2 regions of the Mesorhizobium sp. P160927 genome follow, and region 2 is predicted to be linked to the other one. Evidence: riboswitches for the same ligand, from Rfam matches in the RefSeq annotation. Region 2 holds a riboswitch; the other holds the start of a gene.
The links. A riboswitch is a leader RNA that binds a small molecule or an ion and turns the genes downstream of it on or off. The one in region 2 is predicted to bind S-adenosylmethionine.

Region 1 (6,737 bases), 1.6 Mb from region 2:
TCGGCATGTTCAGCAATCCGCTTGTTGTCTCGATCGTCTGCCTCATCGTCGGCGGGTTGATCGGTGGCGCGCAAGGGTACTGGATCGCCTATCACCGCATACCAAGCTTCATCGTGACGCTCGCCGGCATGCTGATCTTCCGCGGCATCTGCCAGGCGCTGCTTGGCGGCGGCTCCTCGGTCGGCCCGCTTCCCGACAGTTTCAAGGCGCTGAGTTCCGGTTTCATTCCCGACGTCATCGGTCCGCTGACCCTGATCCCGCCGACGGTGAACGCGGCCGGCAAAACCGTTTTGGGCAGTGGCCTGACGCTTCACATGACGACAATCGTGCTGGGCCTGATCGCGGTGCTCGCCTACGCCTATTTCGGCTTCAGGACGCGACGCAAGCGCGAACTCCACGGTTACGAGGCCGAGCCTTTCACCCTGTTCGTCATCAAGACGCTGGTCGGCAGCGCGCTAGCGCTCTTCCTGATCTTCCAGTTCGCGACCTATCGGGGCCTGCCGATCGTGCTCCTGGTGATGGGCGTACTGATCTCGCTGTTCGTCTTCGTCACCAAGCGCATGACCATCGGCCGCCGCATCTACGCCATGGGGGGCAACGCCAAGGCGGCGCAACTGTCGGGCATCAACACCGAGCGGCTGACGCTCTGGGTGTTCGTCAATATGGGCGTTCTGTCGGCGCTCGGCGGGCTGATCATCGCCGCACGTCTCGGCCAGGCCGTGCCGGCCGCGGGCCTCGGCAGCGAACTCGACGTGATCGCGGCCGTCTTCATCGGCGGCGCCTCGGCGATGGGCGGCGTCGGCCAGGTCATCGGCGCGGTGGTCGGCGGCTTCATCATGGGCGTGATGAACAACGGCATGTCCATCATGGGCGTCAATGTCGACTGGCAGCAGGTGGTCAAGGGCCTGGTGCTGCTCGGGGCCGTCATCTTCGACGTCTACAACAAGAACAAGGCTTGAGGGCGGGGCGAGGACTAGGAGGCATACGGGTTCTAGATCGCGAAGCTGCCGGCAGCCCGTCGGCACCAAGAAGTCCGGGGAAGGACCAGGCTCGCGAATGCAATCCGGACGAAGCGTTTCAAACCGTGGCGCGTTTCCGCGCCGCGCCGGTCAGGATTTGCCCATTGGCAGCCGGATACAGATAAATGAGAGGACTGATCATGCTGATCTCGCAGATTCTCGACGACGCCGAGACGATCCGTGTCGTTGCCCGCAGCGGAGGGAAGACCCGGATCATTAACGGGGCGCGCAGCGTCTATTCGCTAGCGATGGAGGCCGCCCGCACCGGCGTCGGCCTGGCCGCCCTGATCGAACGCAAGGGGCTTGGCGAGACGATCGATCTCGACGCCGCCTACAAGAGGGGGCGCCTGCTGTCGCCGATCAATCACCCCGACCCGGCGCATCTGCACCTGACCGGCACCGGGCTGACGCATCTGGGGTCGGCCGCGACGCGCGATTCCATGCACAAGAAGCTCAGCACCGACGGCGAGGAGCAACTTACCGATTCCATGAAGATGTTCCGCATGGGACTGGAAGGCGGCAAGCCCGCGAAAGGCCAGGTCGGCGTGCAGCCGGAATGGTTCTACAAGGGCAACGGCACCATGGCGGTCGCGCCTGGCGCGGCGCTCATGTCGCCGGCCTTTGCCAAGGATGCCGGCGAGGAACCCGAGGTCGCTGGGATCTATGTCATCGGCGATGACGGGGCGCCCTTCCGCGTTGGCTTCACCTTGTCGAACGAATTCTCGGACCATGTGACCGAGCGCGTGAACTATCTCTTCCTCGCCCACTCCAAGCTGCGCAATGCCTCCTTCGGCCCGGAGATCCTGATCGGAGACCTGCCTTCGGACATCCGCGGCACGTCGCGCATCCTGCGCGACGGCAAGGCTTTGTGGGAAAAGCCCTTCCTGTCGGGTGAAACGAATATGTCCCACACCATCGCCAATCTCGAACACCACCACTTCAAATATTCGGCCTTCCGCCAGCCTGGCGACGTGCATGTGCATATGTTCGGCACCGCGACGCTATCCTTCGCCGACGGTATCAAGACGGAGGCCGGCGACGTGTTCGAGATCGAGGCCGGGGATTTCGGACTGCCGCTGCGCAACCCGCTCGAGATCGAGAAGCCGGTGAAGGTGTCGGTAAAGGCGCTTTGAAGCCATGAGCGGGTGATTTCCCATCGTGGGCAAGCCAGAGCGGGGCGCTCTCCCGCCGATCTAGCAATAGGTTCCAGTCACGCCTTCGGCTCTCAACAGATCGCGGGATGAGCAGCAATCCTTCGCGTCCCCTCTGCCCTGCCGGGCATCTCTCCCACAACAAGGACCCACAAGAGGGAGATCGGCAGCTTCGACCTCATCGCACGGAGCGGAAATGCTTCGACAGCTTCAGGCCCTGCGCCTGGTAGTTCGAGCCGAGATCGGTGCCGTAGAGCGCCTGTGGTCGCTTCAGCATGTGCTCGTAGACCAGCCGGCCGACGATCTGGCCGTGGTCGAGGATGAACGGCACTTCGTGGCTGCGCACTTCGAGCACCGCCCGGCTGCCGGTGCCGCCGGCCGCCGAATGGCCGAAACCCGGATCGAAAAAGCCGGCATAATGGACACGAAACTCGCCGACCAGCGGATCGAACGGCGTCATCTCGGCGGCGTAGAGCGGCGGCACATGCACCGCTTCCTGGCTGACGAGGATGTAGAACTCGTCCGGATCGAGCACCAGTTCGCCGGCGCGGCTCTTGTGGATCGGTTCCCAGAAGTCGAGGACGTCCTGCGCGGCGCGCTTGTCGACATCGACGAGGCCGGTGTGGTGTTTGCCGCGATAGCCGACCAACCCATCCTTGTCGCCATTGAGGTCGATCGACAGCGCGATCCCGCCGCCGGAAATGTTCGGCGGCTCCGTGGCGACCAGCATCTCGGCACGATGCAGGTCATGCAACTCGGCTTCCGAGAGCAGCGCGTTGCCGGTGCGAAAGCGTATCTGGGACAGGCGCGAACCCGTGCGCGCGATGATCGGAAAGGTGCGCGGGCTGACCTCGAGATAGAGCGGACCGTTGTAGCCGGCGGCGATCTTATCGAACTCGTGGCCCCGATCGGTCATGACGCGGGTGAAGATGTCGAGCCGCCCGGTCGAGCTCTTCGGATTGGCCGAGGCCGAAATGTCAGCCGGCAGCGCCAGACTTTCGAGCAGCGGCACAATATAGACGCAGCCGGTTTCGAGGACCGCGCCTTCGGTCAGACTGATCTCGTGCAGTTGCAGCCGATCCAGCTTTTCCGACACCTTGTGGTTGGGACCGGGCAGGAACGAGGCGCGAACCCGCCAGGCCTTTTCGCCCAATCGGAGATCAAGGCTCGCCGGCTGGATCTGGTCGGCATCGAGTGCACGCGGCGACTTCAGCGCGCCGGACCGGGACAACGCCGAAATGTCCTGATCGGGAAGAATGCCTGTCTGCCGCAAAGTCTGGCTCCGCCCCAAGACTGGTCTCTTTGGTTGCAGGTTCTTGTTTGTTGCAGATTCTCGCCGCAAAACCGCCGGGCACTTTTGCGGAACCTGCCTTGGTACAAACGTCTTAATGAAGCCGGCAATTGACGCAAGCGTGGCGCGGGTCTAAAGGGTCGTTATCCCGTGGTGATTTGGCCGGTCGGCTTGCAGCCACGTTAAACAAGTCGCTAAAGGACCGTCGGGCCGCAAGGCCGTATGGACCGGTTGCGACTTTCGCGGCCGGTTTTTTTGTGTCTGGAACAAAGCGATGAGCACCAAGAAGCGCAACTGGAAACCTCAGACGGCACTCGTGCATGGCGGAACCCTGCGTTCCGGCTTCGGCGAAACCTCCGAGGCGATGTACCTGACCCAGGGTTATGTCTATCAGACGGCGCAGGCCGCCGAAGCCCGTTTCAAGGGCGAAGAGCCTGGTTTCATCTATTCGCGCTACGCCAACCCGACCGTCGACATGTTCGAAAAGCGCATGTGCGCGCTTGAAAGCGCCGAAGACGCGCGCGCCACGGCGTCGGGCATGGCGGCGGTGACGGCGGCCCTTCTGTGCAGCGTCAAGGCCGGCGACCACATCGTGGCCGCGCGCGCGCTGTTCGGCTCCTGTCGCTGGGTGGTCGAGACGCTGGCGCCGCGCTATGGCATCGAGGCGACCTTGATCGACGGCACCGAGATCGCCAATTGGGAAAAGGCGGTCAGGCCGAACACCAAGCTGTTCTTCCTGGAGAGCCCGACCAACCCGACGCTCGAGGTCGTCGACATCGCCGCCGTCGCCTCGCTTGCCAATTCGATCGGCGCGCGGCTGGTCGTCGACAATGTCTTCGCCACGCCCCTACAGCAGAAGCCATTGCAGCTTGGTGCGCACATCGTCGTCTACTCGGCCACCAAGCATATTGACGGCCAGGGCCGCTGCCTGGGCGGCGTCATCCTGTCGGACAAGAAGTGGATCGACGAGAACCTGCACGACTATTTCCGCCACACGGGCCCCAGCCTGTCGCCGTTCAACGCCTGGACCTTGCTGAAGGGCCTCGAGACCTTGCCGCTGCGCGTGCGCCAGCAGACCGAGAGCGCCGGCAAGATCGCCGACTTCCTGGCCGAGCAGCCGCAGATCGCCCGCGTCATCTATCCCGGCCGCGCCGACCACCCGCAGGCCGATATCGTCAAGAAGCAGATGTCGGGTGGCTCGACGCTGATCTGCCTCGACGTCAAGGGCGGCAAGCCGGCGGCCTTCGCCCTGCAGAACGCCCTCGACATCGTGCTGATCTCGAACAATCTGGGCGATGCCAAGAGCCTGATCACCCACCCGGCGACGACCACCCACAAGAATTTGAACGACGAGGCCCGCGCCGAACTCGGCATCGGGCCCGGTACGCTCAGGCTGTCGGTCGGCCTGGAGGATACGGACGATCTGCTGGAAGATATCGCGCAAGCATTGAAGGCCGCCAAATAGGTTTCGTCCAGGCAGCGTCGTCAGCAGCAATCAGGCGCTCGACGGCGTCTCCTCCAGCTCCGCCGTCTTGGTCCGGATGGTCATGGCGTTGCCGCGCCAGTCGACGGCGCCGCCGAGCCAGCCGCGCGCCCAGATGGCCGGGAGCATGACGTCCCGCGCGACCGTCGCCGCGATCATGCGCGTCGAGACGTGCCAACCCTTGGCCAGGGCCAGAGCGCATTCCGGAAGATAGAACGCCGCCAGCACGGCAATCGCGGTCGCCCAGAGGCTGACGCCGGCGCTCCCCGCCGCAACCAGCGCAAGAACCAGCGGGACCGCCGCACCAGTCAGGATCTCGGGCGCGAAGAACAGCGGGAAGGTGACGCGGCGCAGGCGCGCCCAGCGGGCCTGGCGCGACCAGATCTCGCGAAACGTGCGCTGGCCGAGCGGCTGCTCGAAGGGCGCCGCAACGAGGTTGACACGCAGGCCGAGGCCGTTCACCAGCTTGGTCGCGGCGGCGTCCTCGGCGATCTCGGCGGCCAGCGCGCGGATGCCGCCATTGGCGTCCAGCATCGGCTTGTTCCACAGCATGCTCTTGCCCTGCGCGAAGCCGAGGCCGAGCGCCTCGCCGGCATACTGCCAGCGGGCCTGCAATGTGTTCAGGAAGGCGCATTCGACGTCGGCCCAGAAACCATCTGGCCTGGAGCCGATCGGCGTCGAACAGACAAGGCCGGTACGGTGCCGCCACGCCGCCATCATGTGCTCGACATAGTCCCTAGGCATCAGAACGTTGGAATCGGCAAGAATGACCCAGTCGTGGCGCGCAGCTTCCCAGCCTTTGACGCAATTGTTGAGCTTGGGATTGGCGCTGACACGATCGTCGCCGATCAACAGCCGGGCCGGCACCTGCGGAAACCGGGCAATCGCTCTGTTTATCAGTTTGACCACCGGGTCGTCGGCATGGGCGACGCAGAAGATCAGTTCGTAGCGTGGCCAGTCGAGCGCGAAGGCGCGTTCCAGCGTCTCACGTGTGAAGGGCTCGACGCCGCGCGACGGGACGACAATCGACACCGCCGGCGATCTGCCCGCCGGCGGGGCGATCGTGGCGCGCCGTTTCAGCTGTGAAGCGGCAAGCAGGATGCTGGCAGCGTTTGAGAGGATGAGTGCGGTCGAAAGCGAGGCGGATATGAGAGTGAGTTCCATCGAGATCTGGTCACTCCGGAAGTCGGCCCGCGTCGCGGCCGTTTTCAACAGTTCGACAGAGGGCCGAGTCGCCCGGTTCGCGCACACCACCATTGTCGTGTGTCACTTAAATGACATTCTTTGCCGGCACCTGCGTTTCAATCCCAGGCGCGACAAGACGCGCACGTTGACCTGCTCACCGCGAGCGTCGAAAGTCGTCGGATTGTTTTGGAGCCGCTCATGTACCGCGCCGTGACGCGCAACATCGAAGTGCAGGTCAGGCCGTTCTATCTGGAGGATCGTTCGGATCCCCAGGAGAACCGCTACGTCTGGGGCTATCAGATAACGATTGACAACCAGTCTGACGAGTTCGTGCAGCTTCTGTCGCGCTATTGGCATATCACCGATGGTGCCGGCCGGGTCGAGGAGGTGCGCGGGCCGGGCGTTGTCGGCGACCAGCCGGAACTCAATCCCGGCGACAGCTATCAGTACACGTCCGGCTGCCCGCTCTCGACACCCTCCGGGATCATGGTCGGACGCTACACGATGCGCAACAAGCGCGGCGAGACGTTCGACATCGCCATCCCAGCCTTCTCGCTCGATCTGCCGGGGACAAGGCGCACGGTGAACTGAGGGCCGACGGTCACGCT
Region 2 (6,737 bases):
TCGCTGAAACCTGCCCACGTCAGGGCGGGTGCCATCGAGCCGCCGCCAGCCGCGGCAAGCCTCCACCACAGGAAGTAGCAGTTTTCCCCCGTTGCGGCCCGTTGCCTGGCCGCCAAAGGCCCTGGCGGTCGACATCTCGCTGCCGGACGAGAAGGAATGCGCCCTGCGACGCGCCGCGCTCGATCGCTGAGCTGTCGCCGGTCAGGCCGGTGGAATCCCAAACTTACCGCGAACTTCGTCGTAGAGGTCGCGCCGCCAGCGGCGGCCGTGGAGATAACCATTGATCAGTTCCGGCAATGAATAACCAAGCGCGTCAGACGAGCGGTTGGCCATGTATCCCGCAAATGCCTGTGGTATTCGCCCCCGGAGAATATCGGCGATGATCTGCCGCGCGATCATAAAGGGAGGGATATGGGGGTAAGAGCGAGCGATGTGCGGATGCTTGCTCATCAGGATCGCGTAGGCTTCGACATAGCCGTCCCTGCGGCCTGAAATCGAATTCTGCGAATTGTGCTTCGTCCAGTCGATATCTTCCGACAATTGCGCGCCGAAGCGCTGTGCGAAGCGCAGCAGAAGCTCGCGGTCCTGCATCCGGGGAATGTCGCTGTCATAGCCACCGATGGCCAGCAAAGCCTCGCGCCTGGCCGTTATCGCCGATCCGGCTATGAAGGCCGTCTGTGCAACCACGGCCCGCTCCAGCATTGGCGGGTTCAGGAAAGCGCCACGGTTGACGCAGGCGGTGCCACGGCCACCCTTCACCGAGACATATGAGGAGAGCAGGACCTCGAGCGCCGGATTGTCGTCGAACCATGTCAGCGTCCGTGCGAGCCGGTGCGGCAGGAAGAGATCGTCCGAATCGAGAAAAGTCACCACGGGCGCCCGGGCTAGCTCGATGCCGGCATTCCTGGCGGCATTGGCGCCGCGCCACTTCGCGCCGACATAGATCAGCCGGGTATCATGGATGCGGGCGAGCGCCGCCTCGGTCCCGTCCGTCGAACCATCGTCGACGACGATATGTTCAAATCGCGGCATGCTCTGGGAGAGCACGCTTTCGACGGCGCGGAGCACCGTTTCGCGCCGGTTGTGAGTCGGCGTGATCACCGTGATGAGGGGCGCCTGTTCGGTCTTCCCGATCATATCGCGCCGGCCGCCTTCATCGCGTAAACACCCTTCGCGCCAGGTCCTTTGATCATGGGGATGGCTAAATGGATCGGACTTCCCCCTGGATGGGCCTCCTCGGATTCGGTGCGACGCTACAAAAAACAACCTGCCATGTCACCCCGTCGTGCCGTCGTTCGACCGACCAGGCATGATGAATTCCGGCTCCTGGCGCTTCAACTGCAACACTTTCGCGCCGCAGGAAGTAGCGCGGCCGCCTCAAAGGATTGGCAGTCTCGCCTGCGGTGTCCATTTCATTAGCGCTTCAGCAGGAACACTGCCTGCTGGCCAAAGAAATTCCAGAACCACCATGGCATCGACAGGCCGATCTTCTGGCCGTTGGCGTCGAGCGCGGTCGCCTTCTCCACTGTCGCGCCAAGCTCTTCGCACAAGTTGACGAAGTCGCGGATCGTGCAGAAGTGGATGTTGGGCGTGTCGTACCAAGAATAGGGCAGGTCGCTGGTCACAGGCATGCGGCCCTTGACGAACAGCGACAGGCGCACCCGCCAGTGACCGAAATTGGGGAAGGACACGATCGCCCGGTTGCCGATCCTGAGCAGCTCGTCGAGCACCAGCTTCGGGTTGCGGGTGGCCTGCAGGGTCTGCGACAGAACGACGAAGTCAAAGCCCTTGTCGGGATAGAATTCGAGATCGGTGTCGGCATCGCCCTGGATGACACTGAGACCGCGCGCCACGCATTCGTTGACGCCACGCTGCGACAGCTCGAGACCACGACCGTCGACCTGCTTGGTGTCTTGCAGCAATTCGAGCAACGAGCCGTCGCCCGAGCCGACGTCGAGCACACGCGATTGCGGCGGGATGAGGTTGGCGACGACCTCAAGGTCGACGCGCTGGCTGCCGTTGACGCTCATGGCTTCGCCTCCGGAACGGCGCATGACCTTGGTCCGAAAAGTCCGCAACTTTTCAGGGTCATGGCTTCGCCTTTCTGTTTGGCGCATGACCTTGGTCCGAAAAGTCCGCAACTTTTCAGGGTCATGCGCTGAGCCCCCTGGCGCGCGCGGCCGAGCCGATGAAGCCGTTGATGGCGGCAAACAGTTCCGGCTCGTCGAGCAGGAAGGCGTCGTGGCCGCGATCGGTCTCGATCTCGACGAAGGATACCGAGGCGCCGGCGGCGTTGAGTGCGTGGACGATGGAGCGGCTCTCTTCGGTCGGGAACAGCCAGTCCGATGTGAAGGACACCAGGCAAAAGCGGGTTTTCGTGCCGGCGAAGGCGTCGGCCAGCCGGCCGCCATGGTCGGCGGCGAGGTCGAAATAATCCATCGACCGCGTCATGTAGAGATAGGAGTTTGCATCGAAGCGGTCGACGAAGGTCATGCCCTGGTGGCGCAGATAGCTCTCGATCTGGAAGTCGGCATCGAAGCCGAAGGTCAGCGCTTCGCGGTCCTGCAAATTGCGGCCGAATTTGCGGTGCAGGGCGGCTTCCGACAGATAGGTGATGTGGGCGGCCATACGCGCCACCGCCAGCCCTTTCTCCGGACGCTTGCCATGCTCGAAATATTTGCCGCCATGCCAGTCCGGATCGGCCATCACAGCCTGCCGCCCGACTTCGTGGAAGGCGATGTTCTGTGACGAATGGCGCGCCCCGGTGGCGATCGGCAGCGCCGAGAACACGCGCTCGGGATAGCTCGACGCCCATTCCAGAACCTGCATGCCGCCCATCGAGCCACCGAGCACGCAGAAAAGTTTCTCGATGCCGAAATGGTCGATCAGCATCTGCTGCGCGCGCACCATGTCACGGATGGTGATGACCGGCAGGTCGAGGCCATAGGGTTTACCCGTGGCCGGATTGGTAGAGGCCGGACCGGTGGAACCCAGGCAGCCGCCGATGACATTGGAGCAGATGACGAAGAAACGGCTGGTATCGATGATCTTGCCCGGTCCGATCAGCACTTCCCACCAACCGGGCTTGCCGGTTACCGGATTGGTGCTGGCGACATGCTGGTCACCGGTCAGCGCATGACAGACGAGGATGGCATTGGAACGGGCATCGTTCAGCGTGCCATAGGTCTGGTAGGCGATCTGGAACGGCGACAGCAGCGTGCCGGCGTCGAGCTTGAGCGGCTTGTCGGGCCCGAACCGCAACACCGGGCTCGACGGTTGGTCGGCCTCGTTGTTGGTCTTTCCTGCACGCAGAGCGGCCATCACGTCCCTCTTGCTGCACCGTGCGCTCGTGGAAATCGCTGCCGATCTCCGCCGCCGATGCGTCCGTCCGTCCGGTCGCGGACAACAAAAAACCGGCATTGCCTTCGCAAAGCCGGTTACGTCACGCAAACGGCCCTTTAGCGAATTGTTTAACGTGGCTGCAAGCCGACCGGCCAAATCACCACGGAACTGTCATGGTCTTTCTAGAACCCGCCTGCCTCGCCGTCAATGGCGGCGGCTGGCACCACTGCCACCTCTCGACATTGCGAGCCATGGCTTGTATTTCCGCAGCGGCCTCCGGATGGAGGCGTTTTCGACGGAATTTGCAAGATATGAACCAGACACCGGATCAGGCACGTCCAACTCCGCGCGCGGGCATCATGGACATAGAAGCCTATGTGCCCGGCAAAAGCTCGGCACCCGCCGGTGTCGCCAAGGTTTACAAGCTGTCGTCGAACGAGAATCCGCTTGGGCCTTCGCCGAAGGCGATCGAGGCCGCGCGCGAAGTCGCCGGCAAGCTCGACATCTATCCCGACGGTACCGCCAGGCGGTTGCGCGAGGCAATCGCCGAGGTGCATCGCCTCAACGCGCAAAACATCATCTGCTCCAATGGGTCGGACGAAATCCTCGGCCTGTTGGCGCAGACCTATCTCGCGCCCGGCGACGAGGCTATGTTCACCGAGCACGCCTTCATGGTCTACAAGATCTACATCCAGTCGGCAGGCGCTACCCCGGTCGTGGTCAAGGAGACCAACGAGCGCGCCGACATCGATGCGATGCTGGCGGCCGTCACGCCGCGCACGAAAATCGTGTTCCTGGCCAACCCCAACAACCCGACCGGCACCTATGTGCCGTTCCAGGAGGTGCGCCGCCTTCACGCCGGACTGCCGGGAAACGTGCTTCTGGTGCTCGACGCGGCCTACGCCGAATATGTTCGCCGCAACGATTACGAAGCCGGCATTGAGCTGGCCGGCAGCGCCGAGAACGTGGTGATGACCCGCACCTTCTCCAAGATCGGGCTGGGTGGCGCGCGCATCGGCTGGATGTATGGTCCCCTGCATATAGTCGACGCCATCAATCGTGTGCGCGGCCCCTTCAACGTCAATGCTACAGCGATCGAGGCCGGCATCGCCGCGATCCGCGACCGTGCCCATGTCGAGCGAAGCGTGGCGCATAACGAGACCTGGCTCACCTGGCTGAGCGGCGAAATGGCCGGGCTGGGGCTGCGCGTGACGCCGAGCGTCGGCAATTTCCTGCTCATTCATTTTCCCGACGATCAGAAGCATTCCGCGGCGGCGGCTGACGATTATCTGAGCGCGCGCGGCTATATATTGCGGCGCGTTTCAGGCTACGGCTTTCCCAACGCGCTTCGCATGACGGTCGGTACCGAAGAGGCCAATCGCGGCGTTGTCGCCGAGCTCACGACATTCCTGAAAAGCTAGAACGTCTGAAAAGCTGGAACACCATGGCATCACCGATGTTCGAAAAGATCGCGCTGGTCGGCATTGGCCTGATCGGCTCGTCTCTGGCCCGCGTCATCCGACGCGAGGGTTTGGCTCGCCATGTCGCCGTCTCGACGCGCAGCCCGGCAACGCTTAAGCGAGCCGAGGAACTGGGCCTTGGCGATTCCTACACCATCGATGCCGAGGACGCGGTGCGTGATGCCGATCTGGTCGTTGTCTCGGTGCCGGTCGGCTCATCCGGCGCTGTAGCGGAGGAAATCGCGCCGGCGCTGAAAAAGGGGGCGATCCTCACCGATGTCGGCTCGACCAAGGCCTCGGTTATCGCGCAGATGCAGCCGCATGTGCCCGAAGGCGTCCATTTCATTCCCGGCCATCCGCTGGCGGGCACCGAAAAATCCGGCCCGGATGCCGGATTTGCCGACTTGTTCGACAATCGCTGGTGCATCTTCACGCCGGTGCCGGGCACCGATCCGGATGCGCTGGAACGGCTGTCGGAATTCTGGCGCCGCTGCGGCGCCAACATCGACACGATGGACCCGCAGCATCACGACATGACGCTGGCCATCGTCTCGCATCTGCCGCACATCATCGCCTACAACATCGTCGGCACCGCCGACGATCTGGAATCGGTGACCAAGACGGAAGTGATCAAATATTCCGCCTCCGGTTTTCGCGATTTCACGCGTCTGGCTGCCTCCGATCCGACCATGTGGCGAGACGTGTGCCTGCACAACAAGGATGCCATCCTGGAGATGTTGGCGCGGTTCTCGGAAGACCTGGCGTTCCTGCAGCGCGCCATCCGCTGGGGGGACGGCGACAAACTCTTCGACCTGTTCACCCGAACACGCGCCGTGCGCCGCTCGATCATCGAGGCGGGCCAAGATATCGACGCGCCCGATTTTGGCCGCCAGGCGGTCGAGCATCCGGCAAAGAGCTAGGTGATTTTAACCGGCCAGGCCGTTGCCATCATGGCGAGCGTCTCCGCCCGATCGGGCGCGCCCAGCCGGCCGCCGAAGCGCAGGCACTTGAGCGCGGCGGCCGCGCTGGCAAAGCGCAGTGCGTGCTCGACCGCCATGGCTTCCGCCAGCCCGACGGCAAAGGCGCCATGAAAGACATCGCCGGCGGCCAGCGTATCGACCGCCTTGATCCTCGGTGCCTCGACATGGCGGGATGATCCGGTGCTTCGCTCGAACCACCAGGTACCCGCCGCGCCGCCGGTGACCGCGACGAACGCATCGGTGCGGGACGCCAGATCGATGCAGGCGGTCTCCAGATCCAGCGCGTGGCCGCATATGATGCGGACCGCCGGCTCGGAGGCGACGATGTGCGAGGCCAGCGGCAATAATCGCTCCAGTACCGCCAGGGGCGCGGTATCGGCATCGAGTATAGCTGGGCGGCCGGCGGCGCGCGCCGCCTTCAGGGCAAGTGCCGCGGCGCCCGGCCAGCGCACGTCGGCCAGTACCGTGTCGAATGCCGTTATGTCGGTGAACGGCAAAACCTCGGGATCAGCCTGAGCGCGCGCGTCGTAGAAAGGCACGATGATCCGCTCGCCATGCGCATCGACCAGGATCGAGGCCAGTGCCGAGCGGGCGCCGCTGACGCGGCGTACATGGCTGCAATCGACGCCTTCGGCCTCTATCCCGGCAATCAGCAGATCGCCGACCGGATCGTCGCCGGCGCTCGCCCATAGCGACACCTCGGCACCCAGGCGATGCGCGGCGCAGGCCGCGCTCGTGGCCATGCCCGAGGCGATCTGGACGCCGTCCGAGGCGATGAACTTTCCTTGATGCGTGGGCAGCGATTCGACACGAAGAATAGTGTCAAGCGTCAGTGCGCCGACGCTCAGGAGCTTTGCCGGCCTCTCCATCCGTTAGTTGACCGGTTTGATCTTGCCCAGCGGAATGAAGCCAAGGGAAGCCTTGCCCTTGATCACTTTCAGCGGCATCGACGGTT

Region 1: another riboswitch for S-adenosylmethionine. It lies ahead of AC3CB8_RS08220 (O-succinylhomoserine sulfhydrylase); the one in region 2 lies ahead of metX (homoserine O-acetyltransferase MetX).

The regions. Positions count from the first base shown of each region.
Region 1 covers NZ_JBYMDW010000001.1:1,660,625-1,667,361, reverse strand. Annotated here, with positions in the region: gene mmsB (multiple monosaccharide ABC transporter permease) at 1-959, shown strand, start outside; gene araD1 (AraD1 family protein) at 1,160-2,152, shown strand; gene AC3CB8_RS08225 (2'-deoxycytidine 5'-triphosphate deaminase) at 2,349-3,443, opposite strand; SAM riboswitch at 3,602-3,679, shown strand; gene AC3CB8_RS08220 (O-succinylhomoserine sulfhydrylase) at 3,736-4,926, shown strand; gene AC3CB8_RS08215 (ceramide glucosyltransferase) at 4,957-6,108, opposite strand; gene apaG (Co2+/Mg2+ efflux protein ApaG) at 6,328-6,720, shown strand.
Region 2 covers NZ_JBYMDW010000001.1:98,973-105,709, reverse strand. Annotated here, with positions in the region: gene AC3CB8_RS00520 (ABC transporter ATP-binding protein/permease) at 1-78, shown strand, start outside; gene AC3CB8_RS00515 (glycosyltransferase family 2 protein) at 202-1,137, opposite strand; gene metW (methionine biosynthesis protein MetW) at 1,416-2,030, opposite strand; gene metX (homoserine O-acetyltransferase MetX) at 2,152-3,321, opposite strand; SAM riboswitch at 3,439-3,516, opposite strand; gene hisC (histidinol-phosphate transaminase) at 3,654-4,763, shown strand; gene AC3CB8_RS00495 (prephenate/arogenate dehydrogenase family protein) at 4,787-5,722, shown strand; gene AC3CB8_RS00490 (sugar kinase) at 5,719-6,651, opposite strand; gene AC3CB8_RS00485 (DUF2125 domain-containing protein) at 6,655-6,737, opposite strand, start outside.